One region of the Gordonia sp. McavH-238-E genome, then DNA from elsewhere that is predicted to be linked to it. Evidence: riboswitches for the same ligand, from Rfam matches in the RefSeq annotation. Region 1 holds a riboswitch; the other holds the start of a gene.
What was found. A riboswitch is a leader RNA that binds a small molecule or an ion and turns the genes downstream of it on or off. The one in region 1 is predicted to bind glycine.

Region 1 (15,827 bases):
CGGTCTTCTGCAGCTTCACGTGGCCGAAGCCCGTGTTCAGGATGACTTTTCGTGCTCGATCCGGATGTGCGAATCCGAAGTGGAACGCGATCGTGGCACCCATCGACTCGCCCTCGATGTGTACCGAGTCAAAACCCAGGGCGTCGATCAGGTCGACCACGGCATCGACCTGATAGAGGTACCGCTTGTCATCGTCGTACGGCTGCTTGTCGGTGTATCCGTGATACAGAGCGTCGATCGCGAAGACGTGGAAGCCCTGACGGACCAGGTTGTGCATGTTGCGGCTGAAGGTCTCCGCGTGCCCGCCCACCCCGTGGATCAGGATCAGCGGCTCACCGCTGTCATCGCCTGCTTCGATGACCCGATGCCGCCACTGCGCCCCTTGGACGAATCGCGTCTGGGTGCCGAGGAGCTCGACGTTGACTCGTTGCCACTCGGTCAGCGGTTTGCAGGTGACCGGTTTCGAGAGTTCGAAGTTGATGGACATCTGTTCTCAGGTCCTTTCTGTTTTTCGTTGAGCAGTTCTTGTCGATTCGGCGATTGTCGTTTCGCCAGTGGTCGGTTCGGCGGAATGGATACGGGTTTCCGTCGGCACCAGGCCCGCGAGTACGCGGGATCGGAGCACCGCAACCACGACACCGACGACCGCCACCAGCGGGATCAGCCAAGGCAGGAACGTCGCGACAGCACCGGTCGTGCCGGACAGCAAGTCCCAGTTCAGCAACGCGAGACAGATGACGGTGCTCAGACCGACGAACGCCAGCGCCGGAGCGATCAGACTGCGCCAGAGTGATCGCGCCTCGATGCGACGCCCGAACACGATGATTGCTAGAGAGGCACAGGCCTGCAGGACGAAGATCCCCAACGTCCCCAGTCCGGTGAGCCAGCTGAACAGCTGGGTGAACGGGTCGGCCCCGCTGATCGCGAAGGCCACCACGCCGACCGCGGTCACCACCGAGACTGCGGCAGCGGCCGCACTCGGAGACCGAAAGCGGACGTGCGTGGTCCCCAGTGCGGCGGGCAATGCACCCGCCCGACCGAGCGCCATGACGTACCGCGACAGTGCGTTGTGGAGAGCGAGGATTGCCGCGAAGTAGCTGGTGAGCACGAGAACCGAGATCACGTCCGATGTCCAGGCACCTAGGTACCGCGGCATGATCTCCAGGACGAACCCACCGGGATTATCGTTTGCTGCTGCCACGACGCTGTCGGGACCGTAACCCAGCGAGAAGCACCACATGGTCACCGCATAGAACACGGTGATGACGATGACCGCGGTGTAGGTGGCCTTGGCGACCGCGCGACGAGGTGACCGCGCCTCCTCACCGTAGATCGCCGTTGCCTCGAAACCGAGGTAGGCCACCGCCGCGAACAACAACGCCGCGCCGAAGCCACTGCTCAGTTCGATCTGCGCCGGGTTGAAGCCCTCGAACGAGATCCCGTCATCTCCGCCTCGTCCGATCGTCACGACGTCGAACACCAGGAGGACGACGACCTCAAGTGCGATGAGCACGCCCAGGACCCGCATGTTCAGGTCCACGGCCCGAAAACCCATGAGGGCGACGAGCACCCACGCGACCAGTGCGCACACCAGCCAGTGCACGGACAGACCCACCGTCGACTCGAGCACGAAGCTCGTCGAGAAGCCGAAACCGCCGTACAAACCCATGATGAATGTGCCATAGGCCAGCATGGCGACATACCCACATGCGGTGCCCGCCGTCCGTCCGAAAGCTCGTTCGACATAGGCGGCGAGGCCAGCGGCGCTCGTCACGTGACCACTCATAAAGGCATAGCCGACCGAGAAGAGCAGGAGGATGGCACCGATTGCTAGGTAGGCCAGCGGGGCACCCACCCCGCCGAATGAGAAGACCACCGGTGCCGTCGCCACCGCCGCAGCGAGGGGTGCGGCTGCGGCGACCACGAAAAATACGATTCCGGCAACGCCGACCGAGCCAGGCTTCAGCGTCGTCAGCGAACTGTCACCGATCGTCACGGGTTCTCACACCGTTCCGATGTAGCGGGCAAGCTCCCAGTCGGTCACGGCGTTGTTGAACTGGGCGACCTCCCAACGTCGACTCTCGGCGAAGTAGGTGACCGCTTCCTCGCCGAAGAACTTGTTGGCGACCTCACTCTGCGCGAAGATCTCGACCGCCTCGGCGAGAGTTGACGGAACACGCTCGAGCGACTCGTCGGCGTAGGCGTTGCCCTCGTAGGCAGGTCCGGGATCGAGCTCGTTCTCGATCCCCCACAGCCCGCCTGCGAGCATCGCTGCGAGTACGAGGTAGGAGTTGCCGTCAGACCCCGGCGTTCGGTTTTCGATCCGGGTGGCCCCCTCCGAACCCTTAACCGCGCGCAGCGCCGTCGTGCGGTTGCCTACCGCCCAGGCGACCTGCGTACCGGCGGCGCTTTCTTCTTCGAATCGCTTGTAGGAGGTGATGAACGGAGCGAATACCGCAGTGAACTCGCGCAGCGTCTTCTGCATCCCCGCGATGTAATGCCTGGCAGTCGACGATAGCCGGTCATCCGCGGAACCGTCGTAGAACACATTGCGATCGCCCGCCCACAACGACTGGTGCACGTGCAAACTCGAGCCGAACTCACCGGAGCCGAACTTGGGCAGAAACGACGCAAAATGCCCGAATTGCTCGGCAACCCGCTTGACCGCGAACTTGAACAGGAATCCCTCGTCCGCCGCGCGCAGCGCCGACTGCGGAGTGAGATTCAATTCGAACTGCGACGGTCCACCTTCGGCCATGATTGCCTCGATATCGATACCCATTCCGGCACAAGCCTTTTCGATCCCCTGCGTGATCGGCAGGTCGGCATGCGCGCGTTCTGCCCCATACATCGTTACTGCTTCGCCCAGAGGCGTGAGGTTGCGGAATCCCTTCGCCTTGGCCGTCTCGAACGATTCGCGGAAGATGAAGAACTCGTACTCAGTCGCCATCTTGGCCTCGAAACCCATTGCTTCGCAACGGGCGATCACGGACTTCAACACATTGCGAGGCATCGCCGGCAGCGGTTGATGATCGAGGTCGTAGTAGTCGCACAGGACAAGCGCACCGTTCTCGATCCACGGCACCGGGGTCAAGGTGCTGAGATCCGGGATGGCGTCGAGATCGTCAAATCCGCTTTCCCAGGTCGGCCACCAACCGGTGTGACCGGCCGGACGGGGCATCATCTCGTCTTCGATATCCATGATCGCCATAACATCGGCGATGTGCATCGGGGCCTCCGGTTCCTTGTCGAACCGCCACGACGGGATGAACTTGGCTCGAAACTGACCGTGAATGTCGGCGCCGCCGATGAGAACTCGTTCGATGTTGTTCTCCGCCAACAGAGCGCGAACTCGTGCGAGTTCTTCGGGTGCGGCTCCGGGTGTGCTGACCATTGATCCTCCAGGTGTGGTCTTATGCGAGTGGCTAAGAGTGTGAGACCGGGTGACGCCCGTTACAACAGAGTGGTTTCAGCCTTCGGAACCGTGCGAGCGCGCCCTTGCGATCTGAGGTCACCCGCTTTGAGCCGCGCATACTCGGAGAATGCCCGCCCGCGAACCCGCTCACCGCCGTCACACTCGATAACCGATCCAGTGATAGTGCGCGCGTCGTCCGCAGAGGCAAGCGACACATACCACCCCGTATAGTCCTCCGGCTCCGGCAAGAACCCCAGCGGCGAGACCGTCGAGATCAGCTCGTCCATCGGGAGATCGGCTATTGACGTCGCTCCGGTCGCCAACGCAGGCGGACCTGTCAGCGACGTCAGCATCCCGCCAGGCGCTACCGCGTTGACCCGGACAGCGGGGGCGAGTTCGTAGGCGAGCTGACGAACCAGGCCCACGACCGCATGCTTCGACGCGGTGTAAAGGGGCCCCCCGCCCCCGGGATGCATGCTCGCGTTCGACGCGGTCATCACCAGTGATCCACGGGTCTCCCGAAGTGCGGACGTAGCCGCTTTCGCCCCGGCTAGAAAAGCTTTCACGTTCAGATCAAAGATCTGACCGAAGGCGAGGTCGAATCTCTCGTCGTCCGGCAACTGCTCCATACTCTGCCCGAAATCCCAGAACCCAGTATTGGCCACGAAGCAGTGCACTGACCCGAAGGCTTCCCGGGCCGTGGCGACCACGTCGCGGTTGTCGCCGAGTCGCGTCGCATCACCGCGCACGGTAAGCACCGCGTCGCCATACGACTCTTGCAACGCAGCGATTCTGGGCTCGGACAATTCGAGCACGGCGACCGACGCGCCCTCACGGACGAATCGGTCGACCACCGCCCTACCGATTCCCGCCCCACCTCCGGTCACCACGGCGATGCGGCCGGCCAGCCGCCCGTGCGCCGCCACCGACGGCTGGTGCGAGTCATCCATCGAGATCGACCATCACAATCCCATCGTCCACCCGGACCGGGTACACCGTGATCGGAATGGTTGCCGGCGGCGCCAGCACCTCACCGGTCTTCAGCGAGAACCGGGCCATGTGAGCGACGCACTCCACCGAGCAGTCCGGTTCCACGTATCCCTCAGAGAGAGACGACTCGCCGTGAGTGCACACATCGTCGGTCGCGAAGAACTCCCCGTCGACGTTGAACACCGCCAGCACCTTGTCCCCGACGACCGCTCGATGTCCTTCGTCGACGGGAACGTCTTCAGTCGCGCAGGCCTTGGTCCATGCCATGGCAGTCACCTACTCGGCTTCAGATCGCGGTGACCCCACCAACTCGTAGTCGTGAAGCTGGCACCGTGGTGGGTGGCGTCGTCGACCAGCCGGCCACCGGCGCCGAACTCGATGGTGTACCCACCGGGCGCGAGAGCATAGAAGGAGAACATGAGGTCGTTCGAGTGTCGGCCCAGGTTCGTCTGCGCCAACGCGGCTGCGTCGCAGCGTTCGAACGCGGCGCCCACTGTATCAATGTCGTCGACCTCGAACATGATGTGCTGCAGCGTGAAACTTGTGCGACCCGGCACGAGTGCCAAACTGTGGTGGCGCTCGTTGCAGTGCAGGAAGTAGATCGTCTCCTCGGACAGATGGATCACGTCGGTGAGGCGCAGGCCGAGCAGGTCGCAGTAGAAGGACAACATCTTTTCGATGTCGCTGCAGAAGAGGACCATGTGACCGACGCCGAGCTCGGTCTGGAACGTGCTCTGGTACGGCGAAGTGAACGGGTCACCGGAGACAGCCGCCGAATGGAACAGCTCCACGGCGTTACCGTCCGGGTCGCTCCCAACGACGAGCCGCTCCACGCCGCGCTCGGCGCGGAGATCCGCGTCGGCCTCGACAAACCTGTGCCCGGCCGCAGACAGCTCATCGACGAGGGCATCCACCTCGCGATCGTCGGCCAGTTCCCAACCCGCAAATCGCAGATCGTTCTCGTCGCCTCGCACGATCCGGGTGCGCCACGCGCGGCGGTCGAGCCGGATGTCGAGCTCATCGTCGCCACGGTCCCGGACCTCGGCACCGAGCATCGGGCCCGCCATCTCGCGCCAACCGTCGAGATCGTCGGTCGTGAGTCCTAGATATCCAAGTGCACGAACATTGGTCATGAGGGCAACGCAGCCTTTCGTAGGTCGAGGGAGGGGTCGGCAATGGCAACCGGGTCGATCGGCGACTGTTTGTCGATCAGTCGCGAGACCGCGCGCATCTCGCGCGAGGCGTCCAGCGCCACCGCGCCGACGACCCGGTCACCGTGAAGATGGATGGACATTCGGATCTCACCGTTCCGGTCGTGCCGGAAAGCGATGTCGTCGCCGAGTGACGGACGACCGGCGACCTCGACTCGATGTTGGTACTGGTCGGTCCAGAACCAGGGGGCTCGAAGCGGGGGCACATCACGACCGGTGATGTCGGCGGCAACTACCTGCGCGTGGTCTCCGGCTGTGCGGAAGTGTTCGATTCGCACCCGGCCCAGCCCCGCGTACGGCCATGTCGCCACGTCGCCGATCGCATAGATGCTCGGGATCGATGTCCGCCCGCGCTCGTCGCACTCGATCCCATCGAACACCTTGATCCCGCACGACTGCGCGATCTCGACGTTGGGCACACTGCCGATGGCCACCAGGAGCAGATCGCAAGGCAACCGTTCTCCGGTCGTGGTGACCACGGCCTGAACGGCCTCATCACCCTCGATCGTTGCGATGGTGTCCCGGACGAACCGCACCCCGGCTTCCTCGTGGCGCTGGCGTAATCGCCGCGCGACCCAGGGCGCTGTGCGGGACGCGATCGGCAGATCGACGGGATCTACGATGGTGACCTCATGTCCGCGGGCGCGCAGACCCGCTGCAACCTCGGACCCGACGAACCCCCCACCGGCGATGACCACGTTCGCAGCATCGCCCAGGCGGCGCTGCACCAGAGCGGCATCGTCGATCGAACCCAGCGTCAGCACGTGGTCGAGATCGCCTCCAGCTATCGCCAACCGCCGCGGTGTCGACCCGGTCGCAAGGATCACGGTGTCGGCGTCGATCTTGTCACCGGCGTCGGTGCGCACGGCCCAGCCCGACGCGCGTGCAGCGAGGCTGGTTGCACGCGTGGCGATCCGGACGTCGACGTTCTCGTCAGCGTAGAAGTTCTCGGGCACGACCGGCGTCGGCGCTTCCCCGGCGAGCATCCCTTTCGACAACGGAGGCCGCTCATAGGGCAGAACCGACTCGGCGCACAGGAGCGTCACCGGACCGGCGTGCCCATACGCCCGCAGCGTGTGAGCGACGGTCGCACCGCCCTGTCCGCCACCGATGACGACCACATGGGGGTTCACAGGAACACCGACAGATTGTTGCCGAGCAAGACGGTCTGATCGAGCAAGATGGTACGACGAGCCAACTCGAGATCCCCGTGGTCGCCCGACCGACGACGGATCAGATCGCGTCGACCGCCGGCGAACTGGTCCTGGTAGGTCGCGCTCCGTGTCCGGTACAGGAAGAAGTTGGACATCACGCGGTACGAATCCGGCTCGTCACCGGGCTCCACCTCCACATTGGTGATGAGGTGGCGGGTACGTGACGCGGGAACCTCGGACCACGCGCGTCCACTGTTCACCTTTCGCACCCGTTGGGCCAGATCCTCTTTGGTGTCATCGAAGTGTGCACCTCCGCCTTCGGGCTCGAATTCCTTCCGTTGCTCACGCGGCATCCGCGCCAGACGAACGGGAGCGACGTACCGGATGTCCTCGGCCAAGAGGCCCAGCCACTCGTCGAAGAGACGGTCGTCCAGCAGGCGCGCTTCCCGGAACAAGAACTGGCTGATCTCGTGATGAACCTCGAGTGTGACTCTCTCCGTGGCAGTCTGAGGAATCATTGCTGCCCGCCCTCCATCAGTTCCAGCCAGCGCCGGTAGAACGCCCGGCCGGCCTCTTCGCTGTAAATGTTGCTGATCCGTCCTGGAAAGCCCTCTTCGCTACCGGCCGCCCCGAGGCCCATGGTGAAGTCGAAGTCGGAGCGTCGAGCCCGGCGTCCTTTGAGCACGTCCTGGATCTCGGCCCAGTTCTCGCCGTCCTCGGCCTCGAAGATCCCGCCGGCGCTGAACGTACGCAGTGCGTTGCGTCGCATCGCGTCCTTGACCTCGTCGGGGGCGTCGGCATCACCCAGGGTCCATGCCATCACCTCGATTTGATGCGGACCGCGGGGCTGCCATACGCGAAACGTGTTGGTACCGATCAGGAAGGAGAAGTTCGGGAAGACCGTGTTGTGGCCTCGTACGTGTACGGCCCGGTGCTCACCCAGACGCTCGATCTCCCGCTCCCGACTGGCCGCCCGGTATGCACGGGCGGCATCGCCGTAATCGGTCATGTCCGGCGCGTCATCGAGATAGAACCCCGTACCGTGCCCACCGGGGGAACTGAACTGCAGCCCCTTGGTCTCCGCGGTCACCCAGTCGCCGCCCTGCGCGATGAGCGCCGACACGTGACTCGTCTCCGCGTGGTAGACGTCGGTGGCGAACTGCTCCGACGGGAACTTCCAGTTGCAGTCGATCGTCCACCGATTGGCTGCGCCGAGGACCTCGTTGTTCTCCCAGCGATCAGCGAACGAATCGAAGTACCAGACCATGTCGCCGAGGTACTCCTCGAAGTCCGGAAGGTCCGAACTCCAGGTTCCGAATACGAAACCTCGGAAACAGACGATCCGGGGCACCTGCGTGGCCCCCATCCGGCCCTTGTCCAACTTCGACAGGTAGCCGTCTTCCTCATGCGGCACCTGGGTCAGATTGCCCTGGAGGTCGTACACCCATCCGTGGTACGAGCAGGTGAACGCTCTCGCATTGCCCTGGTCCGCCCGGCAGATCCGCATGCCGCGGTGACGACACTGGTTCATGAATGCCGCGTACTCGCCGCCGCCCTTGTTGACCACGACCACGGGGTCGTCGCCCATGGTCGTCGTCAGGTAGTCGCCGCGCTTGGGCAACATCGACTGATGGGCGAGGAACAGCCACGACTGACCGAAGATGCGATCCATCTCGGCTTCGTAGATGTCCTCGTCGGCGTAGATCGCTGCGCCCACTCGGCCCGCATCCGGGTCGACGAGCTGACTGTAGGTCTTCGACACAAGCTCCTCCTTTGTGACCTGCACAATGCACCGGGCGCACGGCGTCCGACCAGAGATCGATTCCAGGCAGCGGAACGGTCAACCGTTTCACCACTGCCTTTCGCCCGGCCGTCGTGGCCCCAACCCTTCCCGGGATCTAACGGGCCGAGGTCGGTACGGTCGGCGGTTCCGTTCTGCGGAACCGGCCCACCTGCGCGCGAGGACAGATCTCGATCCGGTCTGTACCGTCTGCACCACAATCGAAGACGCCGTCGATGCGCGGTGGGAGAACCTTCATGACGAAGGCGCCGTAGGAGCAACACCCTCCCCGGGAATCTCTCAGGCCCCAGTACCACTGCGCGAAGGCAACTCTGGAGAACAGACGGTCATCGTCGACCGGCTTACCGAAGGTGTAGGGCACCCCACGACGGAGCGCCCGGACTCTCAGGTCTCAGGACAGAGCGGGGAGGTGTTCCGCCATGTAATCCGGGAGATCACCGGACCGCCGAGATCTGGAGTGCCATGAAATCCGTCTGCGCCACCGGGGCCGGAGAGTTCGTCGACCGACACGTCGGGCCTGATGCCACCGCCATCGAGGCGATGCTGCGAGCTCTCGATCACCCGACACTGGATGCGCTGATCGACGCAGCAGTACCCCAGCAGATTCGCGACACGGTGCCGCTGACGCTCCCGGAGGCCGCACCGAGGCAGGCGTCTTGGCGTCTCTCCGCGAACTTTCCGAACGTAATTCGCCCCGCGTCCAGATGATCGGACTCGGGTACCACGACACGGTGACTCCCGCCGTGCTGCGACGCAACATCCTGGAGTCTCCCGCGTGGTACACGGCTTACACGCCGTACCAGCCCGAGATATCGCAGGGCCGGCTCGAGGCTCTGTTGAACTTCCAGACGGTCATCCAGGACCTGACCGCCCTCCCGGTGGCCGGAGCGTCCCTGCTCGACGAGGCCAGCGCGGTGATGGAGGCGATACTGCTGATGCGCCGCGCCAACCGGAAGTCGACCGCGTCTCGCGTGATCCTCGACGCCGCGTGCCTACCGCAAACCCTCGCTGTCGTCTCCGGGCGAGCGGCCGCTGTGGGCATCGAGGTCTCGACCGCAGACCTCTCCGCCGGCCTTCCGGCCGGCGAGTTGTTCGGACTCGTGATCCAGGCTCCAGGATCGTCCGGGGAGGTGCGAGACAACACCGGCCTGATCGCAGCCGCCCATGAACGCGGCGCCCTGGTCACCGTCGCCGCCGACCTGTTGTCCCTGACCATGGTGGTGCCACCCGGTGAACAGGGCGCCGATGTGGCGGTGGGTTCGGCTCAACGATTCGGGGTTCCGCTGTTCTTCGGCGGACCTCATGCCGCGTTCCTGTCGGTGCGCGCGGGACTCGAGCGGATGCTTCCGGGCCGACTCGTCGGAGTCTCGGTCGACATAGATGGCGCACCCGCGTACCGCCTCGCCCTACAAACCCGCGAGCAACACATACGACGCGACAAAGCCACCAGCAACATCTGCACTGCACAGGCTCTGCTCGCGAACGTCGCCGGAATGTTCGCGGTCTACCACGGTCCAGAGGGGCTGCGCGCCATCGCGGAACGAGTGCACAACCACGCCCGGCAGCTCGCGGCAGGGCTCGAAGCCGCCGGCTTCACACTCGAGCACGAGCAGTTCTTCGACACGCTCGTGGTCGCTGCCGACGGCCAGGCCCACGGGGTGGTGCGGCGGGCCGAACAGGCAGGGATCAATCTCCGACGTATCGATGTCGACCATGTCGGCATCGCCTGTGACGAACTGACGACCGACGGGATCGTCGACAGCGTGTTGGCCGCTTTCGGTGCGACGCGCGTGCCTCTCACCGACACCTGCCGACTGCCGGCATCTGTCCGGCGCACGACGGGGTATCTCACTCACCCTGTCTTTCACCGTCATCGGTCCGAAACCGCCATGCTCAGGTATCTGCGCTCCCTGTCCGACAAAGACCTCGCACTCGACCGAACGATGATCCCGTTGGGGTCGTGCACCATGAAGCTGAACTCCGCGGTGGAGATGGAACCGATCAGCTGGCCCGGGTTCGCCGGAATCCATCCGTACGCGCCTCCCCGGCAGACCGACGGCTACCTGACACTGATCGGTGACCTCGAGAACTGGCTCGCCGAGCTCACCGGCTACGCCCGGGTGTCCCTGCAGCCGAACGCTGGTTCGCAGGGCGAACTCGCAGGCCTCCTGGCGATAGCCGGATACCACTCCGCACGCGGTGAAGCCCATCGCAAGGTCTGTCTCATACCGCAGTCGGCTCACGGGACCAATGCGGCATCGGCGGTACTCGCCGGCATGAACGTGGTCGTCGTCAGAACCGCAGACAACGGCAACATCGACCTGGATGATCTGCGAACCAAGATCTCGGCACACGGCGAGCGCGTCGCTGCCATCATGTTGACCTACCCCTCTACACATGGCGTCTACGAACGTGACGCCCGGCAGGTGTGCGATCTCGTCCACGACGCGGGTGGGCAGGTGTATGTCGACGGAGCCAACCTGAATGCCCTTGTCGGACTTGCCAGGCCGGGATGGTTCGGTGGCGACGTCAGCCATCTGAACCTTCACAAGACCTTCTGCATCCCGCACGGCGGAGGCGGCCCGGGAGTCGGACCAGTGGCCGTTCGCGAACACCTCGCTCCGTACCTTCCGGCCGACCCCCTGGACAGTTCGACGTCTGGCGGCACACCGGTGTCCGCCGCCCGCCACGGATCGGCCGGCATCCTCCCGATCACATGGGCATATATCGCACTGATGGGCGGGGACGGACTCACCCACGCGACCAAGACCGCGGTGCTCGCGGCAAATTATGTCGCCAGGTCCCTCCGGGATCATTTCCCGGTGCTCTATACGGGTCCGTCCGGCCTGGTCGCGCATGAGTGCATCCTGGACCTCCGGGAGCTGACCAAGACCACCGGAGTTACGGCGGAGGACGTCGCCAAACGTCTCATCGACTACGGATTTCATGCTCCGACGCTGTCCTTTCCGGTCAACGGCACGCTGATGGTCGAACCGACCGAGTCGGAGAACCTCGCGGAATTGGACCGGTTCATCAAGGCGATGATCGCCATCCGGGCAGAGATCGACATGGTGGCCGAGGGCATGTGGCCACTCGAGCGAAGTCCGTTACGGCAGGCGCCGCACACACCCGAACAGGTGACCGCGGACAGGTGGGACCTCCCCTACCCGCGCAGTGTCGCCGCCTACCCGGTCGACTCGCTGCGCAACTCCAAGTACTGGCCGCCCGTCCGGCGGATCGACGGGGTGCACGGCGACCGCAATCTGGTCTGTTCCTGCCCTCCCTTAGACGCTTTCGATGAAACCGATTCCGGTGTCGCCGACAAACAGGAGATCCCCGTATGAGTAGCAGCAGCCCGTCCTCGGAGGTCCTTGAGTCTCCACTGCTGGCCGAACACGAAGCGCTGGATGCGCATTTCACCGATTTCGCAGGCTGGCGGATGCCACTCAAGTACGACAGCGATCTCACCGAACACCACGCCGTGCGTTCCGCAGCGGGTCTGTTCGACCTCTCCCACATGGGCGAGATCGCCGTGGAGGGTCCCGACGCCCCGGCGTTGCTCGATCACGCTCTGGTCGGTCGGCTGTCGTCGGTCAGCGTCGGACGCGCGAAGTACTCGCTGATGTGCTCCCCGGAGGGCGGAGTGATCGACGATCTCGTGGTGTACCGTCTGGGCGACACGCGTTACCTCGTGGTGGCAAACGCCGCGAACAGTCGTCGAGTCCTCCACGAGATGAATTCGCGTGCAGCACACTTCGATTCGGTCACGGTGACAGACGAGTCGCCGGCCACCGCTCTCATCGCCGTCCAGGGTCCGGCGTCCCGGGAGATCGTGCAGTCGTTGGTCCCCGTCGACCGTTCCGGCGATGTCACCGACCTCAAGTACTACGCCGCCGGCCCGGCCCGAGTCGCCGGTGTCGAGGTCCTCTTGGCGCGCACCGGTTATACCGGCGAGGACGGCTTCGAACTGTACGTACCCAACGACCACGCCGTCGAGCTGTGGCGAGCGCTACTCGCGAAGACAACCGAACTCTCCGGCCGCCCGGCCGGACTCGCATGCCGGGACACGCTGCGACTGGAAGCCGGGATGGCCCTGTACGGGCACGAACTGTCCGAGGAGACCAACCCGTTCGAAGCAGGACTCGACAAGGTCGTCCGCCTGGAGAAGGATTTCGTCGGACGCGATGCGCTGGCAAAGCTCGCGGAAGGCGAGGTGCGTCGCCGGCTCGTCGGACTCAGAGGGGACGGACGGCGAGCCGCGCGGGCCGGTTACCGGGTCCTCGACGGTTCCGGCAGTGCCGACATCGGCATCGTGACCTCTGGAGCCCTCTCACCGACACTCGGTCACCCCATTGCGCTCGCCTATGTCGACATCGAGTCGTGCGAACCCGGAACGCAGGTGAACGTCGGCATCCGTGGTCGTCACGAGGCGTTCATCGTGGCCCCCAGCCCCTTCTATCGCCGCTCTTGACCGCTATCGAACCAAGGAGACAACGATGCCCGCACAACCCCTCCCCGACGATCGCTGCTACACCGACGAGCACGAGTGGGTGCTCGTCGCGCCCGGTGCCGCACTCCCCGACGAACCGGTTCGGGTGGGGATCACCTCGGTGGCCGCAGATTCTCTCGGCGAGTTGGTCTTCGTCGAACTCCCCGAGGTCGGCACGACGCTCGTGGCCGGCGAATCATGCGGCGAGGTCGAGTCGACCAAGACCGTGTCGGAGTTGTATCCCCCTGTGAGCGGCCGAGTCTCGGCACTGAATGCCGCCGCGGTGGAGAATCCCGGTCTCATCACCGCCGATCCCTACGGGGAGGGGTGGCTGTTTGCCGTTCTCGCCAACGACACGGGGGTTCTGCTCACCGCCGCCGAGTATGCCGCCAAGAACGGCCTGGACTCGTGAACGTCCTGGACGCCGATCTCACCGCCTACGATCCCGAGATCGCGGCGCTGATCGCTCGAGAACTCCGTCGCCAGCGCACCGGCCTGGAGATGATCGCGTCGGAGAACCACGCACCGCTGGCAGTGATGCAGGCCCAGGGTTCGGTGCTGACCAACAAATACGCCGAGGGTTACCCGGGCCGGCGCTACTACGGGGGGTGTGAACACGTCGATGGCGTCGAACAGATCGCCATCGATCGGGTCAAGCGCCTCTTCGGCGCGGGATATGCCAACGTGCAACCACATTCGGGCGCGACCGCCAATGCATCGGTGATGCACGCATTGCTCACGCCCGGCGACACCATCCTCGGCTTGTCCCTGGACGCGGGTGGCCACCTCACCCATGGAATGCGCCTCAACTTCTCGGGCAAGTTGTATGACGTCGCGGCTTACGGGGTGTCCGAGTACAATCACCTCATCGACATGGACGCTGTCGCCCGCGCGGCCCGCGAGCATCGTCCGCGCCTCATCATCGCCGGCTGGTCGGCCTACCCGCGCCACCTTGATTTCGCCGCGTTTCGGGAGATCGCCGACGAGGTCGGCGCCCACCTGATGGTCGACATGGCCCACTTCGCCGGCTTGGTGGCGGCGGGGCTTCATCCCTCACCGATCCGGCACGCACACGTGGTCACCTCCACCACCCACAAGACGCTCGGGGGGCCCCGCGGCGGGATCATCCTGACGAACGACGGTGACATCGCGAAGAAGATCAATTCCGCAGTCTTCCCCGGGCAACAGGGTGGGCCCCTGGAACACGTGATCGCGGCGAAGGCCACCGCCTTCAAGATGGCCGCCGACCCCGACTTCGTCGAACGTCAGCAACGGTGCCTGAACGGGTCGCGGGTGTTGGCCGACAGGCTGATGCGCCCCGACGTGTCACGAGCCGGAATCAGCGTCGTGACCGGAGGAACCGACGTGCACCTCGTTCTGGTGGACCTGCGAGATGCCTCGATCAACGGACGCGAGGCCGAGGACCGGCTGGCGGCCGTCGGGATCACGGTGAACCGCAACGCCGTACCATTCGATCCGCGTCCGCCGATGGTGACGTCGGGTCTCCGCATCGGTACGCCCGCGCTCGCCACCCGGGGTTTCACCACTGTCGATTTCGAGGCGGTCGCCGACGTGATCGCACGCACGCTCTCCGCACCTGCCGACGCCGATCTCTCCAGCGAAGCCGAAACCGTACGCTCGCTGGCGGCGAGACACCCCCTTTACCAGAGCGTGACGTCGGCATGACGGTCAGCGTATTCAACCTCTTCAGTGTCGGCATCGGCCCGTCCAGTTCGCATACCGTCGGTCCGATGCGCGCCGCCGCGAGGTTCGCCGCCGAACTGCTGGACAACGGGGCACTGTCCCGGGTCGTCGACCTGCACATCGATCTCTACGGATCTCTGGCCGCCACCGGGGCCGGGCATGGCTCGATGCCCGCGATTCTCCTAGGACTCGAAGGACTCTCGCCCGAACACTCAGATGCTGACGAAGTCGAGACCCGGATCAGCCGAATCCGGGAGTGCGGCCGGGTCGAGATAGCCGGCGCGCAGGCTGTGGCCTTCGCCGAAGAAGACATCGCACTGCATCCTGCGACGTTTCTCGAGCGCCATCCGAACGCGTTGACGCTCACCGTCTCCGATGTGCTGGGAGATCCGATCTCGTCGAAGACCTACTATTCGATCGGTGGCGGATTCGTGATCGCCGACGAGGACCAGGACACCGGGACGCGGGAGCTACCGAAGGGGCCGTTCTCCTTCGCCACTGCGGGCGAATTGCTCGCGCTGGCCGAAGGGCACAACAAGTCCATCAGCGAGGTCATGCTGGCCAATGAAGTGGCCGTGCGGAGCGACCGGGAAGTTCGCTCGGGGCTGCTCCATCTGCAGGATGTGATGTTCGCCTGTCAGCAGCGTGGACTCACTCGAGACGGTCTGCTACCCGGCAATTTGCGTGTTCGCCGCCGCGCGCATAACTGGTACGAACGTCTACGAGTTGAGGACCCCCATCGCGATCCCGCATTCGCCGAGGACTGGGTGAACCTGGTGGCTCTCGCGGTCAACGAGGAGAACGCTGCCGGGGGCCGGATCGTCACGGCGCCCACCAACGGCGCCGCCGGGATCATTCCTGCAGTCCTGCACTACGCCCGCCACTACACGCCCGCGGGTCGCATGGACCCGGACGACAGCTGCGTCCGCTTTCTCCTCACCGCGGGCGCCATCGGTTCGCTGTACAAAGAACGCGCTTCGATCTCGGGCGCAGAGGTGGGATGCCAGGGCGAAGTCGGCTCCGCTGCTTCCATGGCTGCTGCTGGGCTTGCCGAAATCCTCGG
Region 2 (15,827 bases), on a different contig from region 1:
GGCTGGCCGAACTGATCCCGTCCGGTCCGACACCGATCGCCGACTATCCGGTGATCCGTCTGTCGGGACCGGAGGTGACCGAATCGGCGACCGATGCCGTCGCCGAGTTCATCCAGTTCGCCTCGGAACCCGAGCAGCTCCGGTTGCTCACCGAGCTCGGTTTCCGGGGCGACGCCCCGATGCCCGCGGCCACGCCGACGGTGACCTTCCCCCGGACGCCGAACCCGATGCCCACGCCCGAGGACGGCGCGATCGTCGCGATCAACCGGCTGGTCTACGGGCCGGCCAGCGTCCCGGCGAGCTCGACGGCAGCGTCGGTGCCGGCGGGAACCGCGGGCGGTTAGAAGCGACGGCCGGGGTCGTTTCGATACGGCTCGTCGCTACGCTCCTCACCTACTCAACGAGCAGTAAGCGGCTCGTCGCTACGCTCCTCACCTACTCAACGAGCAGGCGAGGAGCTTCCCGAGCGTCGGGTCAGCTGCTGTAAGCCTCGATGGGCGGGCAGCTGCACACCAGGTTGCGGTCGCCGTACACCCCGTCGATCCGCCGGACGGCCGGCCACACCTTCGCCCGGCCACCCGCGGATGGCAGCCCCTGCGGGTAGACGGCGAGTTCCCGCGAGTACGGATGATCCCACTCACCGACCAGCGACTCGGCGGTGTGCGGGGCACCGCGGAGCGGGTTGTCCTCGGCGGGCCACTCCCCTCGTCCGACGAGTTCGATCTCGCCGCGGATCGCGATCATCGCGTCGCAGAAGGCGTCGATCTCGTCGAGGTTCTCGCTCTCGGTCGGCTCGACCATCAGGGTGCCCGCAACCGGGAAGCTCATGGTCGGGGCGTGGAAACCGTAGTCGGCGAGCCGTTTTGCGACGTCGTCGACGGTGACGCCGGTCGCCTTGGTGATGGCCCGCAGATCCAGGATGCACTCGTGGGCGACGAAGCCCTCCTCGCCGGTGTAGAGCACCGGGTAGTGCTCACCGAGCCGCTTGGCGACGTAGTTGGCAGCGGTGATGGCCGTCAGCGTCGCCCGGCGCAACCCGTCTGCCCCCATCATCGCGATGTAGGCGTAGGTGATCGGCAGGATCGCCGCCGAGCCGTACGGTGCGGCGGCGATGGTCGCCGAGCCGGGCAGCTCGTCGGCGAGCGGGTGTCCCGGCAGGAACGGGGCGAGGTGCTCCCGGACCGCGACCGGTCCGACGCCCGGTCCGCCGCCGCCGTGCGGGATGCAGAAGGTCTTGTGCAGGTTCAGGTGACTGACGTCGCCACCGAAATGACCCGGTCGTGCCACGCCGACCAGCGCATTGAGGTTGGCGCCGTCGACGTAGACCTGTCCGCCGGCGTCGTGGACGGCGCCGCAGACCTCACGCACGTCGTGCTCGAAGACCCCGTGCGTCGACGGGTACGTGATCATGATCGCCGCGATGCGACCCTCGTTGGCGTCGATCTTCGCGCGCAGATCGTCGAGGTCGACGTCGCCGTTGTCTCGGCACCCGACCACCACGACGCGCATTCCCGCCATGACCGCCGAGGCGGCATTGGTGCCGTGGGCGCTCGACGGGATCAGGCAGACATCGCGGTCGCCGTCGCCGCGGCTGAGGTGGTATCCCCGGATCGCCAGCAGGCCGGCGAACTCTCCCTGCGACCCCGCGTTCGGTTGCAGGCTGACGCGGTCGTATCCGGTGACCGCCACGAGCCAGTTCTCGAGGGTGGCGATGAGCTCTCGGATCCCCGCGGTGTCGTCGGCCGGAGCGAACGGGTGCAGCTGCGCGAAGCCGGGCCAGGTGATGGGTTCCATCTCGGTGGTGGCGTTGAGCTTCATCGTGCACGACCCGAGCGGGATCATGCTGCGGTCGAGCGCGATGTCCTTGTCCGACAGGGCTCGCAGGTACCGCAGCATCGCGGTCTCGGTGCGGTACCGGTTGAACGCCGGGTGGGTGAGGAACTCGCTGGTGCGGTTCTCGATCGGCTGCGTGAACGCACGCGGCGTGACGCCGGCGACGTCGAAGGCACGCAACACCGCATCGAGGTCGGCATCGACCGTGGTCTCATCGCAGGCGATGCCGATGGTGTCGGCGTCGACCCGGCGCAGGTTGACACCCTCCTGGCGAGCCCGGGCAACGACGGTATCGGCCTGACCCGGGGCGTGCACCTCGATGGTGTCGAAGAAGTTCGCGTGCGCGACCGAGAATCCGCCGGCCGCGAGCGAGTCGGCCAGCCGGGCCGCCGCGGCATGGGTGCGGCGCGCGATGGCGCGCAGCCCCTCGGCGCCGTGGTAGGAGGCGAACATGGCGGCCATCACCGCCAGGAGTACCTGCGCGGTGCAGATGTTGCTCGTGGCCTTCTCGCGGCGGATGTGCTGTTCGCGGGTCTGCAGCGCGAGCCGGTAGGCCAGGTTGCCGTCGGCGTCCTTGGAGATCCCGACCAGACGGCCCGGGAGTTGCCGGGCGTGCTTCGAGCCCACGGCGAGGTATCCGGCGTGCGGCCCGCCGAAGCCCATCGGCACGCCGAAGCGCTGCGTCGTGCCGAAACAGACGTCGGCGCCCTGCTCGCCGGGCGGTGTCAGCAGGGTCATCGCCAGGAGGTCGGCACCGGCCGCGACGAGTGCGCCGCGGTCGTGCGCCGCGTCGATGATCGCGGTGGCGTCGACGATGCGACCCGACGCACCCGGTACCTGGAGGATCACGCCGTAGAACTCGCAGTCGGGAAGTCCGCATCCGGGGAGCTCGGGATGCAGTGAGGCCTCGACGATCTCGATGCCCAGCGGCTCGGCGCGCGTGTCGAGCACCGCACGCGTCTGCGGAAAGAGGTCGGCGTCGACGACCACGCGCGGAGACTTGGACTTGCCCGCACGGCGCATCAGCGTCATCGCCTCGGCGGCCGCGGTGGCCTCGTCGAGCATCGAGGCGTTGGCCACTTCCATCCCGGTGAGGTCGGCGACCATGGTCTGGAAGTTGAGCAGCGCCTCGAGACGTCCCTGGCTGATCTCGGGCTGATAGGGCGTGTACGCGGTGTACCAGGCCGGATTCTCGAGCACGTTGCGGAGGATGACGCCGGGCGTGTGGGTGCCGTAGTAGCCGAGCCCGATCATCGACCGAGCGACGGTGTTGCGTGCGGCCAGGTCGCCGAGCTGAGCGAGAACCGCACTCTCGCTGAGGGGCTCGGGTAGTGCGCCGAGTACGTCGGAGTCGAGTTCGTCGGCGATGACCGCCGGGATGACGCGGTGGGCGAGGTCGTCGAGTGAGGTGGCGCCGATCGCTTCGAGCATGCGCCGGGTCTCGTCGGCGTCCGGGCCTACATGGCGGTCGACGAAGGCGGCCGAGACCCCGGGGGCGGGGGCTGTGGACGGGTCCGGGGTGTCGGACGGGGTCGCATCGGTGGTGGACACGGGTGGAGGGCACCTCTCGCAGGCGCCGGTGCGCGCACCGGCTGCTGGCCCTCCCCCTCTGTCATGTCGTCGGCGGCAGCCGATGTGACGCCTGAGAGATTCGGTGCCCCGCAGCGCTGCGCGACGACCTTTCACCGTGGGCGGACGACGGATCGTCACTTTCCAGAGACGTCGTCACCACCGCGGTCCTGGGTGCCTGAGAGTTTGACGGAGAGGTGTTGCTCCTTCGGCGGCCGCCGGCATCTCTGCCGTCGGCGCTCTCCCGCAGCGTAGCGACGCGGGGCCAGTCTACGCGGAACGCGGACTAGCCGGTGCGACGGGCGCGGTTCTTGCGGCGCGCCGCGAGTTCGTCCTCGGGCGCGGTCTCGCTGACACCGCCGTCGGCCCGTTCGCCGGGGAAATCCGCGATGGTGCCGGTCAGCTCACGCATGGCGCCGCTGACCGCGATCCCGAACACGCCCTGCCCGCCTTGGAGCAGGTCGACGACCTCTTCGGCCGACGTGCACTCGTACACCGTCGTGCCGTCCGAGAAGAGGGTGATCTTGGCGAGGTCCTCGACACCGCGCTGGCGCAGGTGGTCGACGGCGACTCTGATGTTCTGCAGCGAGATGCCGGTGTCCAGCAGACGCTTGACGATCTTGAGGACGAGGATGTCCTTGAACGAGTACAGGCGCTGGCTGCCGGATCCCGCGGCTCCGCGGATCGACGGGACGACCAACGACGTACGGGCCCAGTAGTCGAGCTGACGGTAGGTGATCCCGGCGATCTGGCACGCGCTCGGCACGCGGTAGCCGACGAGCTCGTCGGGCACGGTGTCGTCCGGGAACAGGCCCGGGGCGATGTCTCCGAGACTGCCCTGGGTCGGGACGGCGTCTACACGCTCGGTCACCGGACGATCGGGTGACTGGTCGCTCGACGTCGTTTCGTTGTCGACCGGACGATCGCCCACTTCTGACTCCCTCGCAAAGCTCGGATCGGACGCCGCACCACGGTGCCTGACGTCCACGTCCACAGTACGCGGTCCAGGCTGTTTCCGGTCGGCCGATCATCTTCATCGGCCCGTGTCCGGTGCTCGATGTCGCTGATGACGCTATGCGGCGGATGACCGGGGATCAACGCGACTCGCCACGACACTGAACCTCAACTTGAGATCGAGACAATCGGTGACCGGCCGGTGTCGATTCTGTGATCTGGCTTTCGGCTGCACAGCCGGCAAGTCTGCTCCGACCTATGGAACGAACCGCTCAGGCCCCGCTCGCCTTGAAGTCGTCGGGCGAGACGTTGTCGAGGAACTCCTTGAACTTCTCGACCTCGTCCTCTTTGACCTCGTCGGCCTGCGCCTCGGGCGCCTCGTCCGAGTCCTCGTCCGGGATGAGCAGGCCGGCCTCGGCGAGCACCTCTTCGTCGGCGATGATCGGGACCTCGGCGCGCATGGCGACCGCGATCGAATCCGAGGGCCGCGCCGACACACGCAGATCGCCGGTGAAGATCATCTCGGCATAGAAGGTGCCCTCTTGCATGTCCACGATCCGGACCTCGAGCAGGGTCTGCCCGAACTCTTTGATCAGGTTGACGATCAGGTCATGTGTGAGAGGGCGGGGAGGCTCGATCCCCTTCTGTCGCAATGCAATCGACGCCGCTTCGCTCTGGCCGATCCAGATCGGCAGGTAGCGTTCGCCGTCGACCTCACGCAGCAACAACACCGGCTGGCTCTGCGGGGGTTCGACCCTGATGCCCACCACACGCATCTCGCTCATCTCGCACCTCCCAGACGCCTTGTACGGCGCTCGATTCAGTGACCTCGACGCTACACCGACTGAGTGAACAGCGGCGGCCGACTCGCGGCGGTCTTCCGACGGTCGTTGCTGTTCAGTCCGGTGCGACGACGCGCACCGGAGGCCGACGACGCGCCGGGAATTCAGTCCAGCGCGCCCTTGACCGCAGCCTTGACCAACTGCGTGTGCAGCGTCACCGACAGCGCGGCGATCTCGCGTACGAGTTCCTCGGCGCGATCCCGCGCACCCGTGCCCTTGCCCTTCGCGATCGGGCCGGCGATCTGGGCGACCAGACCCGCCTCCCGATCCGCGGAGACCTTGAAGGCCCGCAGATGGCGGGTCTCGAGGCCGTAGCTGGCCAATGCGGCCGCCGCCTCGACGAGCCGCACCGCGTCCTCGTCGAAGAAGCCGGCCGGGCCGGCGATCAGCAGACCGTTGCGCTGCAACTCGGTGACGAACGCCGAGTCGACGCCGGTGCGTTCGATCAGCGTCTCGCGCGACACACGCCCGGCTCGAGCACCGAAATCGGTGGCCGGCGCCACGGTCCCCCGGGCCGCGGAGAGCACCCGCGTCCCGCCGGGACCGAAGCCGCCGTTCCCGTTGTCGATCGCGTCGAGTTGTTCCTTGATCACCTTGAGCGGGAGATAGCGATCCCGCTGGGCGGTCAGCACGAACCGCAACCGATCGCAGTCGGCCTGGCTGAACCGCCGATACCCCGACGGTGCCCGTTCCGGGGTCACCAGACCCTCCGACTCCAGGAATCGGATCTTCGAGATCGTGATGTCGGGGAAGTCATCACGCAACTGGGCGAGGACCGTGCCGATCGACATCGATCCTTCGCCGCGGGGGGCCGTGGACGCCGTCACGGGTGTCAGGCGTCTGCTTCGTCGCGGGGACCGCTGAGGAAGACCAGGCGGAACTTGCCGATCTGGACCTCGTCGCCGTTGCTCAGGGACGCGGTGTCGACCGGTTCCCGGTTGACATAGGTGCCGTTCAGGCTGCCCACGTCGACGACCTGAAACTCGTTGTCGCCGAGACGGAACTCGGCGTGACGACGACTGACGGTCACGTCGTCGAGGAAGATGTCGCTGTCGGGGTGTCGACCGGCCGAGGTGGTCGGCTGATCGAGGAGGAACCGCGACCCGGCGTTGGGTCCTCGCTTCACGACAAGCAGCGCGGTCCCGGGAGCGAGTCGCTCGACCCCCGTGTCGGCCGGCTCACTCGAGGTGCTGGTCCCGGCGTCGAGTTCGTTGATGAACTCCTCCCGGAACACCGATGTGGTCTCCACCGGCGCCTCGAAGTCCCTGTCGTTTTCGCTCACCACTTCTCCTTCGTCGTCGTCAGTGCCAACCGCATAGTCGTCAACCGCGTCCTCGGAACCGTCGGAACAGCCCGGGACGATGCCCGCCCGATGTCACCGCGACGGCCGGTCGAATCTACATGACTTGTGCGGCCGGGTAGTTCTCGGCACGAGATCGTGAGCATCGGTGTCACGCCGCGCCTCGTTCCCACTGCCGTAACCGTACCGGTCATGCCGATCGCACCGGCGGGCGAGTCGACTCCGGCAACGACGATCATATCGTTCCGAGAGCCGTCAGCCGGGTCGATCGGGTCACCGGCCGCTCGCGGCCGCCGGGAACTCACCCCTCGATGACGGCGCGGTACCCCGCGGCGTCGAGTACCTCACCCAGGTGTTCGTCGAGGATCGCCTCGTCGGCGGCTTCGATCTCGACCAGCCAGCCCTCCCCGTACGGGTCGGAGTTGACCAGTTCCGGCGATGCGTCGAGCGCGTCGTTGACCGCCGACACCGTGCCCGCGAGGGGACCGAAGATGTCCGACACGCTCTTGGTCGACTCGACCTCGGCGAACGACTCCCCGACCGTCACCTCGGCGCCGCTCTCCGGCAACTGCACGAACACCACGTCGCCGAGGGCGTCCTGCGCGTAGTCGGTGATCCCGACGCGCACCGTGGTCGGCCCGAGTCGCTCGATCCACTCGTGCTCCGCGGTGTAGCGCAAGGTCTCTGGCACTTTGCTGTCGGTCACGCGAACCCCTTTCGTTCTCGGTCAGACCCTGCTGTCTGCCGAGGCGCCTGCCGGGTGACGCGGCGGCATGCGCCGCACCACCAGGATCGTCTGATACCAGTACAGGACGAAGGACCACAGATACAGTCCGACACCCCAGATCATGAAAGCCCAACCGATCGGGTAAGCGATGGTTCCCACGATCGAATCGAGTTGTCCGGCAAGAAGCCACGGGAAGGCACTCATGAGCGCGAACGTCCCGGCCTTGCCGATGTAGAGCACCGGGAGCGCCAGCACCCCGCGCGACCGCAACAGCGGCGCCGACGCGAACAGCAGGACGTCCCGCGCGATGATCACACCGATCAGCCACCACGGCAAGAACTCCCGGATGCCGAACGCGATCGGGATGATCACGATGTAGAGCCGGTCGGCGGCCGGATCCAGCAGCGCGCCGATCCGCGACGACTGATCGAGCAGACGCGCGATCTTCCCGTCGGCCCAGTCGGAGAAGCCGGAGAACATCAGCACGGCGAAGGCCCACCCGTCCGCCTTCTCGACGAGCAGCAGCCACACGAACACCGGGATGAGTGCGAGCCGAAGCACACTCAGCGCGTTCGGGACCGTGACGATCCGGTCCGGAGCCGGCGTGGTCGCCGCCTCCGGCTCGGTCACCGGAAGATCCCGATGATGCCCTGCAGTGTTTTCGCTCCGCCCGAGGAGAACAGATTGTCGTGGACCATGTAGGTCCACGTGGTCGTCGAGCGGTGCAGATCGGCGGAGCCGAGGTCGACGCCGTCGGGGGTGATGTCGGCCTCCCGGAACGTCTCACGCGCCTTCGTGAGCGCCGCGCCGGGGAGGTCGGCGAACTCGGCGAGGATCAGCCGATGGAACTCGTCGAGCGGGCTCTCCTTGCCCAGCGACCGCAGGTGGATGCTCGCGCGCACGTCGGAGACGAACGCGAGATGGTCGGCCCAGGCGCGGTCCAGATGGTAGAGCACGATCTCGCGAGCGACCTGCGACAGCACCTCCCGGGAGACCGGTGACACCGCCCGGGCGGTGCCGGCCATCGTCGGGTCGGCCTTCGTCGGGTCGGGCTCGGTCGTGTCGGGCTCCGTCGTGCCGGGGTCGGCGTCGGACTTGTCGCTGTCGGACTTGTCGCTGTCGGCCGTGTCGGTCGTCGTCTCGCCGGTCAGCTGCGCATAGCGTTCCGGTTCCAGATCCGCGAGCTCGTCGAGTGCGACGTCGGTGGTGAGGATCTGCATCCGGCGTTCGACGATGATGTCGCGCTGCTGGTTGACCAGCTTGTTGTAGCGCCAGGTGTTCGCGTGGAGTTCGAGCATCACGCCCTCGGCGATCCGCTGGGCCTGCTCGATGAGATCGATGCCCTTGCTGCCCATCGAACCGTCTTCGTTGGGCGACACCGGGTCTCGTTTGAACGCGAGGTTCTTGGTGACGACCGGGTCCTCGAGACTCGAGAAGAACACCGACGTACCCGGATCACCCTGACGGCCGGCGCGACCGCGCAGCTGGCTGTCGAGTCGCTCGGTGTCGTGCCGGCCCGTTCCGACCACGCACAGCCCGCCGAGTTCGATGACCTCGTCGTGGGCGTCCGCATCGTCCTTGGAGCCGCCCAGGCGGATGTCGGTGCCGCGGCCGGCCATCTGGGTCGACACGGTCACGGCCCCCCGCGCACCGGCCTCGGCGATGATCTTGGCCTCTTCCGCGTCGTTCTTCGCGTTCAGCACGACCGACGGCACCCCCGCCTTGTCGAGGAAGTACGCGAGTTCTTCGGACTCGGCCACGTCGTGGGTGCCGATGAGGACCGGCTGTCCGGTCTCGTGGATCTCCTTGACGTAGGCCACGATCGCCTCGACCTTGTTGGCCTTGGTGTCGTAGACCCGGTCGGGCAGGTCGGTCCGGACGTTGGGGGTGTTCGGCGGGATCTGGGAGACGCGCAGTTCGTAGAACTGCCGGAACTGCTCGCCCGCGGCGAGCGCGGTGCCGGTCATGCCGCACACCTTCGGGTAGCGGCCGACGAGCGCCTGGACGGTGATGGTGTCGATGACCTCGCCCGAATCGGTTTGGGTGAGACCCTCCTTGAGCTCGACCGCGGCCTGCACGCCGTCGGGCCAGCGCTGCAGCTGTGCGACCCGGCCGCGTGAGGCGTTGATGAGGTGCACCCCGCCGTCGCGCACGATGTAGTGGATGTCGCGCTCGAGGAGGTAGTGCGCGTGCATCGCGATGCTGACGTGCACGAGGGTCGTGCCGACGTGCTCCTCGCTGTAGAGGTTGATACCGCCCAGTTCTTCCTCGACGAACGCCGCACCCTCGTCGGTGAGGGTGACGTTGCGACCCTCCGCGTCGACCTCGTAGTGCTTGTTCTTCATCCGCGACACGACGTCGTGGATCGCCTCGTCGGGCACCTCGGTCTCGGTCGACCCGGCGAGGACCAGCGGCACCAGCGCCTCGTCGACCAGAACCGAGTCCGCCTCGTCGATGATCGCGACGTCGGGTGTGGGCGACACGAGGTCCGATTCGGACAGCGCGAGCTGATCTCGCAGGACGTCGAAGCCGATCTCGTTGACCGACCCGTAGGTGACGTCGGCGTCGTACGCGCGGCGACGTTCCTCCCGGTCGGAGTTCTCCGACACCGCGTGCACGGTGATGCCGAAGACCTCGAAGAGCGGCTTCATCCACTCCGCGTCGCGGGTCGCCAGGTAGTCGTTGACCGAGATCACGTGGACCTGATGTCCCTGCAGCACATGACCGATCGCGGCGATCGCGCCGGCGAGCGTCTTGCCCTCACCGGTGGCCATCTCGACGATGTCGCCCTCGAGAAGGCGCAGGGCACCCTGCAACTGGACGTCGAAGGGTCGCAGGTCGAGGGCGCGGTCGGCGGCCTCCCGGACCAGGGCGAGGAACTTCGCGCGGTCGGCCGGCTTCTCGGTGATGTCGAGTTTCTCGGCCTCCGCGCCGAACGCGTCGTCGGCGAGGTCGGCGGCCCAGTCGGTGTGGGCTTCGGCGTCCTTGATCACTCCCAACGACTTCGACTGATTGCGAGTCGACTGGGCGCCCAGAAGTCGCCACATGCTGTTGCTCAGCTTTCCCACCGAAACATTTCTCCTGATCGTTCCCGGTTTGCGTCGCGACCCGCCCACTCTCGGCGGCCAGGTCAGCAACAACGGTACGCGGCCGCTGGTCGACCGAGGACGCCGACATTATGATCAGTCCACCGATTCGGCTCGAGGACTAAGGACGGCCCATGACCAGGACTCGCCGGAACAGGGTTCGACGCCGCCTCGTCCGGGCGGTGGTCGCCGGCTCACTGATCGCGGTAGGTGTGGGCCTCGGTGCGTTCAACGACTGGTGGGTGGCGCTGTTCTTCGGGATCCCGCTGGTGTTCGCCGGTATCGCGATCAGTCCGCGCGCGTCGCGGGTGTCGGAGCTGCCGGAATTCAGGCGAGCCTCCTCACCCGACGCCCCGCAGGTCGAGGTGGAGGCACTCACACGCAGCAGCCTCACGGCCGACGACGTGCAGCCGACGATGGTCACCGCGACCATCAACCCGCCGGACGACACCGCGTATCGGGCCCGCTGGATCACCTCGATGACCAAGGGCAACTTCCAGTCGCTGACCGACACCCCGTTCACGACCCTGCCGCCGGACGCACTTCCGCCGCGGGATCAGACCGACACCCCCGAGTTCGACGATCAGCCCGGGCGCTGGGCGCTCGCGTACCCGGCGGTGACCCTGCTCGTGGCCGGCGCACTGCTGTTCGGCGTCGCCGGCGGGTGGCACGTGGAGGGGCCCTCGCTGTCCGGCTTCGACTCGGCGGCCGACTCCGACGTCCACGAAGAGGACGAGGCCGGTCCGACCCTCGCCGAACGACACCGGCGGTTGATGGACGCGATCGTCGAGCACGAGGGCCCACAGTCTCAGCGGAATGTGGTGAGTCTCAGGTACAACGTCGGCTCGTCCTCTGACCAGGCGATCGTCGTCGACCCGGCCACCGGCCGAACGACCAGCATCAGCGCGTGGGATGGGGACTCGAACGAGACCAGAACGTCGGCCTTCGATCGACAGATATCGTTCGACGCCGCAGTGATCGACGCCGATGTCCTGGGTTCTATCGAGGCGCCCATGGAGTCGGCGGTGCGCACTCACGCAGCGGACGCAGAACTCACAGCCGTGCGTGTCGAGCGTTCCGGCCCGAACGAACCCGTCATGATCACCGGCACCGTCGATGGCGGCGAGGACACGTCGTCGCGCGACTTCGAGGTGCAGGCCCGACCCGACGGCACCGTCGCCGAGTTCTTCGACCCCGCGGACTTCCAGAAGTCCTTCCAGCTCGCACGCGACCAGCTCGCGGCGGTTCGAGTCCCATTGAACGCGCCCGTGATCGAGCAGTTCATCATCCAGGGAATCGCCGACGGCGTCTCACCGGTCACCGCGAGCGACATCCAGAACTCGGGCGGCGTCCTGGTCCGGTACCGGATCGGCGACCGTGGCGGGGAGATCTCCGTCGCGCCCGGACATTTCCCGGTCACGAGCATCTCCCCCAGCCGGTACCGGGGGGCCGGCGGCTTCCGGTTCGACAGCACTTCCGCCGAGGTGTTCGACCGGGTCCGCGCCGACCTGATGCGGCGGGCGTCGGTGCCCGAATACGACCGTGACGCCGTGGGTGTCAAGGTCGAACGCAGTCGAGTGAGCGACGAGCAGCGGTTTGTCATCGCGATGCAGATCGCACACACCGAAGACGCCAAGGGCCTCTACACGCTGGACGACACCTACATCAAGCCCGGGTTGTACTGACCTCTCCCCGCGGCACGACGGTCGGCGCCCTCACACCTTCGGCGTACCCGCTTCGAGCGCCCTTCTCGTGACCGCTTGCAGCTCGGCGACCGCCGCCTCGGGTGGGTGGAGCACCCCGCGATCGGTCATGGTGCTGACGATGTCGCGGACCCGACCGTAGTAGGTCGCCTGTTCGGCAGGCGTGCTGCTGGCGGCGGCGTGGTTGTACAGCTTGAGCGCGCGATCGAGGTCGTCCTGATCGTTCTGCTCCAGGTAGCTCGCGCCCACCCGCCGGCCGTTCTTCTCACAGGCGATCCAGGCCCGCCGCAGCCTGGCGACCGATTGCTGATAGGCGTCCGCGCGCGAGCGGTTCCCCGGGTACTCGTCGGTGCGCAGGGCCATCGCCTCGTCGAGCGCGAGATGGAAGGTCTGCGTCTGGTCGACGGTCACGTCGGTGACGGCCGGGTACCGCAGCAGCATGGCGGGATCGAGTTCGTAGGTGCCGTAGGCGCCGAGGACCTCGTCGTGGCGACGCGCCGCTTCCTCCCACAACCGTTGCGCCGCTTCGTCGGATCCCGCGTCGGCGATCCGTGGACCGCCCGACGGCGGCCGCGTCAGGTCGACCGGGTCGTCCGCCGCACCACTCGCCTCCGGGCCCGGCTTCGGCCCGGACGGCGTCGCAGCCTTCTTCTTGGTGGCGACCCGTTCGGGAGCGTGCCGCCGAAGGCGGGCCAGGATCTCCGCCACCGCGGGGTCCCCCTCGACCACTGCCACCCGCCAGAAGTCCGTCTCCGACGCGGAGTCGGCGGCGTTCTCGCGGTCACGTCGGGTCGCCTCGGCGGGGATCGGCTTCCCGTCCTGTGTCGCGAAGGTCAGCTTGAGGTACTTCTGCCCGAACACCGTCAGGTGCCGGGCGCGTTCGCCCGTCATGTCCGAGGTGGCATCGGCCGGCCCGCCCACCGCGACCGTGACCAGCGAATCGAGCGGATAGCTGACGAGCGTGCGGTCCTCGTTGCCGAAGTAGACCGCGTCCTCGTCGACGGTCAGCAGGACAGCACCTCGTTCGCCGAGTCGGCCGTAGGCCGCGCCGAGCAGCGACGCCACGAGCGCCCCGCCGACCACCGCCGAGGTGACCAGGCCGTCGACGCCGGCGACGTTGAGCGCCACGAGCGCGACCATGCCGGCGACCATGAGGAGCCAGGCGGCGGTCGCCGAACGATGGTGGCGACCGGTCAGGAACTCGGTCCGGCAGGTCACCGGGACCATGGAGCACCCACATTCGTCATATCCATACCCCTGTCCGGTCGGCTACCGTTGTGCACGTGAGTTCCGGCGAACGCCGTCAACCGGCGCAGAGACGTCAACCCGTATCGGGACGTCGATCCGCACACGACCGTCACCCAGCCCGCGAACACCGCATCAGCTTACGCATGGCGCTGCTGCTCAGCGCGGTGATCGTCGCCCTCGGTACGACGATCGTCGGCACCGGCTCCGCATCCGCCGCTCCCCCGGTTCCCGGCTTCGTCGGCAAGACCTACACCTCGACGGCGGTGACCGGAGAGCAGATCCCCGGTGGCGGGCCGCTGGAGGTCAGTTTCCCCGCCGCCAATCGGATCGCCCTGTCGGCCGGCTGCAACCGGCACATCGGCGACCTCCGCGTCGACAACTCGCTGCTGCGCCTGGGCTCCCTCGCCTCGACGATGATGGCCTGCCCCGGCCCGCGCGCCGACGCCGACGCCTGGGTCACCGAGTTCACGAAGGAACCGCTCACCTGGTATTCGGTGGGCCACGCCCTCGTCCTCGTCGGGCCCGCTGCGCAGGTCCTCCTCACGGAGAAGCCCGCGTGACCCGGCGGATGCCGGTGACGGTGACCGTGACGGGCGCGGCCGGCAGCATCGGATACGCGAGTGTGTTCCGCATCGCCGCCGGCGCGATGCTCGGTCACGACCAGCCGGTCGCACTGCGGCTCCTGGAGTTGCCGCAGGCGATCTCCGGTGCGGTGGGCACCGCCATGGAACTCGACGACGGGGCCTTTCCCCTCCTGACGTCGGTGGACGTCCTCGATGATCCGCGCAAGGCGTTCGACGGCGCGAGTTTCGGACTGCTCATCGGGGCCCGACCGCGCACCAAGGGCATGGAGCGCGCCGATCTGCTGACGGCCAACTCCGACATCTTCGCCACCCAGGGCTCGGTGATCAACGAGGTTGCCGCGGATGACATCCGGGTGATCGTCGTGGGCAACCCCGCCAACACGAACGCCGCGGTGGCCGCCGCCCACGCCCCCGAGGTACCGGCCGAACGGTTCACGGCCCTGACCCGTCTGGATCACAACCGCGCGATCGCGCAGCTCGCCCGACGCACCGGCGCCGGCGTCGCCGAGATCAGCCGGGTCACCGTGTGGGGCAACCACTCCGCGACTCAGTACCCGGACATCTTACATGCTCGGGTCGGCCATCGGAGCGGCTCGGACATCGCTGCCGACCGTGACTGGCTGGTCGACGACTTCATCCCCACCGTCGCCCGGCGCGGCACCGCGATCATCGAGGCCCGCGGATCGTCGTCGGCCGCATCGGCGGCGAACGCCGCGATCGACCACGTCCACGACTGGGTTCTCGGCACCCGTCCGGACGACTGGACGTCGGTGGCGTTGCCGTCGCCCGGCGTCTACGGAATCCCCGAGGGACTCGTCTGCTCGTTCCCGGTGCGTTCGGTCGACGGCCGGTGGCAGATCGTGGAGGGTCTCGAGATCAACGACTTCTCCCGGGCCCGCATCGACGCGTCGGTCGCCGAACTGCAATCCGAGCGCGAGGCCGTCCGCACCCCGTAGTGTTTCTGCTCATGTCGAAGAAGGACAAGGCGAAGCAGCCCAAGGTCGGGAACGAGGTCTACGAGGCGGAACTGTTCCGGTTGCAGACCGAGCTCGTGAAGCTCCAGGAGTGGGTCCGCGAGAGCGGCACTCGCGTCGTGGTCATCTTCGAGGGGCGCGACGCCGCGGGCAAGGGCGGAACGATCAAACGGATCACCGAGTACCTCAGCCCACGGATCGCGCGGGTCGCCGCATTGCCCGCCCCGACGGATCGTGAACGCGGGCAGTGGTATTACCAGCGGTATGTCGCGCACCTGCCGGCTCCCGGGGAGATCGTGCTGTTCGACCGGTCCTGGTACAACCGGGCGGGCGTCGAGAAGGTGATGGGCTTCTGCACGCCCGAGGAGCACTCACGGTTCCTGCGACAGACGCCGATCTTCGAGCAGATGCTCATCGACGACGGCATCCTGCTGCGCAAGTACTGGTTCTCGGTATCCGACGACGAGCAACTCAAGCGATTCCGGTCCCGTATGAACGACCCTGTGCGGCAATGGAAACTGAGTCCGATGGATCTCGAGTCGGTGTACCGGTGGGAGGAGTACTCGCGCGCCAAGGACGAGATGATGGTCCACACCGACACCGCCCTGAGTCCGTGGTACGTCGTCGAATCCGATGTGAAGAAGCATGCGCGGCTGAACATGATCTCGCACCTGTTGTCGACCATCGACTACACGGAGGTCCCGCGTCCCAAGGTGACCCTCCCCAAGCATCCGATCGAGTCGGGCAACTATCACCGCCCACCGCGTTCGTTGTCCAAGTACGTACCCGACCACGTGGCGACGCTGATCCGCACCGATCACTGATGTGGATCGGGTTCTGCGAGTTCGACTATCTGCTCGGCGATGTGCACTCGCTCAAGCAGAAGCGGTCGGTGGTACGGCCGATCGTCGCCGATCTCCGTAAGCGGTACACGGTCTCGGCCGCCGAAGTCGGTCACCTGGACGTGCATCGTCGGACCGTCATCGGGGTCAGTGCGGTGGCCGCCG

Region 2: linked by a shared signal. The riboswitch ahead of gcvP (aminomethyl-transferring glycine dehydrogenase) and the one ahead of gcvP (aminomethyl-transferring glycine dehydrogenase) in region 1 are both predicted to bind glycine.

What each region holds. Positions count from the first base shown of each region.
Region 1 covers NZ_JAKRFE010000006.1:332,307-348,133, reverse strand. The annotation lists gene MHN80_RS11415 (alpha/beta fold hydrolase) at 1-487, opposite strand, end outside; gene MHN80_RS11410 (APC family permease) at 494-1,996, opposite strand; gene MHN80_RS11405 (glutamine synthetase family protein) at 2,003-3,340, opposite strand; gene MHN80_RS11400 (SDR family NAD(P)-dependent oxidoreductase) at 3,454-4,365, opposite strand; gene MHN80_RS11395 (bifunctional 3-phenylpropionate/cinnamic acid dioxygenase ferredoxin subunit) at 4,358-4,672, opposite strand; gene MHN80_RS11390 (VOC family protein) at 4,678-5,538, opposite strand; gene MHN80_RS11385 (FAD-dependent oxidoreductase) at 5,535-6,749, opposite strand; gene MHN80_RS11380 (3-phenylpropionate/cinnamic acid dioxygenase subunit beta) at 6,746-7,288, opposite strand; gene MHN80_RS11375 (aromatic ring-hydroxylating dioxygenase subunit alpha) at 7,285-8,532, opposite strand; glycine riboswitch at 8,785-8,876, shown strand; glycine riboswitch at 8,877-8,981, shown strand; partial or broken gene gcvP (aminomethyl-transferring glycine dehydrogenase) at 9,034-11,915, shown strand; gene gcvT (glycine cleavage system aminomethyltransferase GcvT) at 11,912-13,042, shown strand; gene gcvH (glycine cleavage system protein GcvH) at 13,068-13,472, shown strand; gene glyA (serine hydroxymethyltransferase) at 13,469-14,746, shown strand; gene MHN80_RS11350 (L-serine ammonia-lyase) at 14,743-15,827, shown strand, end outside.
Region 2 covers NZ_JAKRFE010000001.1:449,125-464,951, forward strand. The annotation lists gene MHN80_RS01995 (substrate-binding domain-containing protein) at 1-344, shown strand, start outside; gene gcvP (aminomethyl-transferring glycine dehydrogenase) at 475-3,384, opposite strand; glycine riboswitch at 3,558-3,659, opposite strand; gene MHN80_RS02005 (MerR family transcriptional regulator) at 3,689-4,333, opposite strand; gene MHN80_RS02010 (bifunctional nuclease family protein) at 4,629-5,141, opposite strand; gene MHN80_RS02015 (MerR family transcriptional regulator) at 5,303-5,989, opposite strand; gene garA (glycogen accumulation regulator GarA) at 6,031-6,483, opposite strand; gene gcvH (glycine cleavage system protein GcvH) at 6,800-7,204, opposite strand; gene MHN80_RS02030 (CDP-alcohol phosphatidyltransferase family protein) at 7,226-7,855, opposite strand; gene secA2 (accessory Sec system translocase SecA2) at 7,852-10,293, opposite strand; gene MHN80_RS02040 (hypothetical protein) at 10,446-11,996, shown strand; gene MHN80_RS02045 (hypothetical protein) at 12,027-13,241, opposite strand; gene MHN80_RS02050 (META domain-containing protein) at 13,406-13,822, shown strand; gene MHN80_RS02055 (malate dehydrogenase) at 13,819-14,802, shown strand; gene ppk2 (polyphosphate kinase 2) at 14,814-15,644, shown strand; gene MHN80_RS02065 (DUF503 domain-containing protein) at 15,644-15,827, shown strand, end outside.